DNA from 2 places in the Nonomuraea sp. NPDC005692 genome. Region 1 is predicted to be linked to the other one. Evidence: riboswitches for the same ligand, from Rfam matches in the RefSeq annotation. Region 1 holds a riboswitch; the other holds the start of a gene.
What was found. Region 1 has a riboswitch for cyclic di-AMP ahead of ABZ459_RS36850 (hypothetical protein). Riboswitches for the same ligand answer to the same signal wherever they lie in the genome.
Positions count from the first base shown of each region.

Region 1 (2,365 bases):
TCGCCGAGCTGACCGAGGCCGACGTGGTCATCAGCGACGCGGGGCTGCCCGAGGAAGCACGCACCGAGCTGGCCGAACGGGCCGGAGAACTGATCATCGCGGAGGGCACGCCTTGAAGCGCACCATCACCCACCTGGCAGACGGCCGAGAGCTGATCTACTTCGACCGGCGCGACGACGCCGACCGGAGCGCGATCGACCGGCGGCCGCTCGACCCGCGGCCGGTGGCCTCCGAGCTGCGCTACGACCCGCTGACCGAGGAGTGGATCGCGATCGCCGGCCACCGGCAGACGCGGACGTTCCTGCCGCCGGCCGACGAGTGCCCGTTGTGCCCGTCGTCCGACACGCGGGCGTCGGAGATCCCGGCCCACGACTATGACGTGGTGGTGTTCGAGAACCGCTTCCCCTCTTTCTCCGGAAATTTTGGGACTTATGGGGATGTCGGCGGCCTGAGTGAGGTGCGACCGGGTGTCGGGCGGTGTGAGGTGGTCTGTTTCACCTCCGACCACTCCTCCTCCTTCTCCAGGCTCTCCAACGCCCAGGTCAGGCTGGTCATGGAGGCGTGGGCCGACCGGACGGCCGAGCTGTCCGGCATCGAGGGCGTCGAGCAGGTGTTCTGCTTCGAGAACAGGGGTGAGGAGATCGGCATCACGCTCCCCCACCCGCACGGGCAGATCTACGCCTACCCCTACGTGACCCCGCGCACCAAGCTCCAGCTCGGGGCCGCCTCGCGGCACACGGGCGGCAACCTGTTCGCCGACGTGCTGGCCGCCGAGCGGGCCGCCGGCACCCGGGTGGTGGCCGCCAACGAGCTCTGGACGGCGTTCGTGCCGGCCGCCGCGCGCTGGCCGTTCGAGGTGCACGTGTATCCGCACCGGCAGGTGCCCGACCTGGCGGCGCTGTCGGAGGAGGAGCGGGCCGCGTTCGCACCGCTGTACACCTCGGTGCTGCGCGCGCTCGACGCGCTGTTCGGGGTGGCGATGCCGTACATCTCGGCCTGGCACCAGGCGCCGGTGCGGTACGGCCGCGAGCTGGCCTACCTGCACCTGGAGCTGTTCAGCATCAGGCGGGCGCCAGGGAAGCTGAAGTACCTGGCGGGCTCGGAGTCGGCCATGGGCGCCTTCGTCAACGACGTGCTGCCGGAGGAGGCGGCACGCATGTTGCGATCACGGATTGATCACTAATTGGTTTCTCATTAAAGTCGCATGACTCGTGATCTACCACTAATATCCCGTTAGACATCGGCCATAACGGCCGTTGTACGCCTAATCCCGGGCGTGTTGCCCGGGAGCCGGGGACCCATCGCATCCGGGGTGAATCCGCGCAAGTGGTAGGGACTGCTCCCGTGCCCGAACCCGTCAGCTAACCCGGCCGGCAGAGGGAGAGGAACAACCACGTGGCGGCTTCGTCCCCCGCGAGTCTTGCCGTCGGTCTCATCACCGCCACCGCCCTGCTCGTCCATCCGGCCGCCGCGTCAGCCGCCGTCTCGGCCGCGCCCAAGCCGTCGGAGGCGCAGCTGCGGGCCCAGCTCAAGCAGCTCAACCGCAAGGTCGACAAGCTGATCGAGACGTACAACCTCAAGCGCGTCGAGCTGGCCAAGGCGCAGCAGGCCGCCACCGCGGCCCAGCAGCGGCTCACCGCCGCCGAGCAGGCGGTGGCCACGGCCGAGCAGCGGGTCGCCGAGATCGCCCGGCTGCGCTACCAGAACGGCGACACCTCCCTGCCGGCGTTCATGATGACCCCGGACGGCGGCGGCGCGGCCGTGCTCGAACAGCTCACCGCCGAGCAGCAGGCGGTCGTCGACAGCGTGGCCAAGGCCCGCGACGACCAGAAGAAGGCCGCCACGGCCGCCGCCGCGCTCGCGACGGAGCTCAAGACGGGCACGGCGGAGGTGGCCGAGCAGCGCGACGACGCCCAGGACGTCATCGACGACATCAAGAAGAAGCTCCAGGACCTTGTCCCGTTCGGGCCGGGCAAGAAGTCCGACGGGAGCTGGGCGCCCGAGCTGCCGTCCGGCTCGGACAACATCACGCCGCGCACCCAGCTGATGCGGGCGCAGGTGCGGAAGAACTTCTCGCTGCCGTACGAGGTGGGCTGCTTCCGGTCCGGCTCCAGCGGCGAGCACCCGCTCGGCCGGGCCTGCGACTTCATGATGAGCACGGGCGGCACCATGCCGAGCGCCGTCAACAACGCCCTCGGCGACCGCCTGGCCGACTGGGCGCTGAAGAACAAGGCCAAGCTGGGCGTCAAGTACGTGATCTGGAAGCAGCGCATCAACCAGGGCTCGGGCTGGCGCTCGATGTCCGACCGCGGCAGCATCACCGAGAACCACTACGACCACGTGCACATCTCGATGAACTAGCCGC
Region 1 covers NZ_JBEXYU010000025.1:13,873-16,237, forward strand. Annotated here, with positions in the region: gene ABZ459_RS36840 (DeoR/GlpR family DNA-binding transcription regulator) at 1-116, shown strand, start outside; gene galT (galactose-1-phosphate uridylyltransferase) at 113-1,183, shown strand; cyclic di-AMP (ydaO/yuaA leader) riboswitch at 1,252-1,390, shown strand; gene ABZ459_RS36850 (hypothetical protein) at 1,396-2,361, shown strand.

Region 2 (2,365 bases), on a different contig from region 1:
CGGGCGCCGCGGAGCCGGTGTGGGCGGCGATCTCGGCGACGATCGCGGGCCAGAGGGGGCGGGGCAGGTCGTGGCCCATGCCGGGGTAGGTGACCAGGCGGGCGTCCGGGATGGCGGCGGCCGTGGCCCGTCCGCCGGCGAGCGGCACGAGCTGGTCGTCCTCGCCGTGGATGACCAGCGCGGGCACCTTCAGCCCGCCCAGCGCGGACGTGCGGTCGCCGGAGGCCATGATGGCGGCGAGCTGGCGGGCCGTGCCGGCCGGGTCGTGGCAGCGGTCGAAGGCCAGCCCGGCCAGTCTGGTGACGCGTTCGCGGTCCAGCTCCCAGCCGGGGGACCCGAGCACGGCCCAGGTCGTCAGCGCGCCGGCGACGACCGTCTCGCGGTCGGTCGCGGGCTTGGCGAAGAGCACCGCGGCGGCCGCCTCGGTCGGCGGGGCCGCCTGCGGACCGGGCGTGGACATGATCGAGGTCAGGCTCAGCACGCGGGCGGGGTGCCGGATGGCCAGCGCCTGGGCGATCATCCCGCCCATCGAGGCGCCGACGACGTGCGCGGCGGGCAGGCCCAGGACGTCCATGAGCCCGGCGCTGTCGTCGGCCAGGTCGTCCAGCACGTACGGCGAGGGCGCACCCCATGCGGGGACGCCCTCGTCGTGGAGATGGGTGGACAGGCCCGCGTCGCGGTTGTCGAACCTGACGACGTGGTGGCCCTGCTCGGCCAGGAGTTCACAGAACTCGTCGTCCCAGTGGATGAGCTGGGCGCCGAGTCCCATGATGAGCAGCAGGGGCCGGCCCGCGGGTGAGCCGAAGCTCTCGTAGGCGATCTCGATGCCGTTGGCGGCTGCGCGCTGGATCACAGCGACCAGAATGTCATTCTGGTCGCGAGGCGTAAAGAGCGGTTTGTTCGGAGATCAGTCGTTGAGCAGCTTGCGCAGGCGCTCGCCGCCGAGCACCACGCCGCCGCCGGCCAGCACCAGCACGCCGGCCATGACGGTGCCGCCCATCGCGACGGTCTTGCCGACCTGGCCGCCGGCGGAACCGGCCGCGTCGTCGGCGGGCTTTTCGGCCAGCACCTTGGGGGGCTCGGCCGGGTTGGCGTCGTACCTGCCCCACGCGCCGCTGGAGAAGGCCACGGGGTAGTTCTTCTTGCCCTTGCCCTCGCCCCACTTGGTGATGACGTAGTCGATCTTGATGTGGCCGCGGCCGCCGTTGCCGTCCACGCCGAGCGTGTCGGGGTTGAACGTGCCGCCGGTCAGCTCGGCGAAGGTCTTGGCGTCGAGGTCGAGCATGACGCCACGGTTGGAGGGCTCGCCGGGGCCGCGGTCGCCCACGAAGAACGGCATCTTCTTGCCGTTGAAGGTCACGTAACCCTCGGTCATGAGGGGCCAGCTCGGGCTGGCGGCCAGGCCCTTCTGCATGGGCTTGCCGCTGGCCGGGAGACCGGTGTCGCCGGCGCGGCCGGAGGAGTCGTCCCAGAAGTAGGAGGCCTTGGTGGAACCCTTGAGCAGGATCTTCTGGTCGTCGCCGGTGTCGGCGTGGGCGCCGGTGGCGGAGATCGTCAGCGCGCCCAGGGCGGACACGGACAGCAGAGCGAGAGAGCGCAGGCCAAATCGAGACATGAAGCAGTGAAGTCCTTCGCGAGGGGACAGGGGGAACGCGCGTGACTACGGTGCGTAACCGGGCAGAGCGCCGAAAAGGTGGTTACGCGGCGCGTGGGGGAAGTCAGGGAAGAGACCGCTCAGCAGGCGGTCGTCACTACACTGTCCGGGGGTACGACGAGGTGGTACATGCGTGAAGTCCTCTCCATCTCGCCTACCGGGTTAGCTGACGGGTTCGGGCGTGGAGATGCCCTACCGGCACATGGCCGGATTCACCCCAATGAGATGGGTCCCCGGTTCCCGACATGTCGGGATTCGGCGCCAGCTGTCGTCCCTCTCCTGGTAGGGACTACGCCACCAGCTGGTAATTGGTTAAGACGGTACCCAGAGATTCGGACAAATACAAACGAATCGTCATGAACCGGGTAAAGATCTACCTATCGAGGTAAAGAGAAAGGGGGCACGGCATGCCGTACCCCCTGCGAAATCGGGCCTTTCAGCCGCCGCTCTTGCGCCTGAAGGATCTTTTACTCGCTGCCGGACCGTGCGCCCCGTGGATCTTCGACGGGTCCACGCCCCTGCCACCCGCGGCCGAGTCGGCCTGCTGCCCGCGCTTGCGTTCCAACGCCTCGCGGAACTTGCGCTTCATCTCGTCCTCGGGAGTCTCGCTGACTTCCGGCTCCGGTGTTTCCGCCATGAGGACCTCCTGGTTCTGGGGACATCCACAGCTTCGCACGACGTCGCTTACGACGCGAAACCGGCCTCCACTCT
Region 2 covers NZ_JBEXYU010000019.1:147,991-150,355, forward strand. Annotated here, with positions in the region: gene ABZ459_RS32440 (alpha/beta hydrolase) at 1-853, opposite strand, end outside; partial or broken gene ABZ459_RS32445 (hypothetical protein) at 1,139-1,507, opposite strand; cyclic di-AMP (ydaO/yuaA leader) riboswitch at 1,791-1,925, opposite strand; gene ABZ459_RS32450 (DUF5302 domain-containing protein) at 2,091-2,291, opposite strand; gene ABZ459_RS32455 (MDR family MFS transporter) at 2,339-2,365, opposite strand, start outside.
Region 2: it holds a riboswitch for cyclic di-AMP, as region 1 does, so the genes downstream of both, ABZ459_RS32445 (hypothetical protein) here and ABZ459_RS36850 (hypothetical protein) in region 1, are expected to answer to the same signal.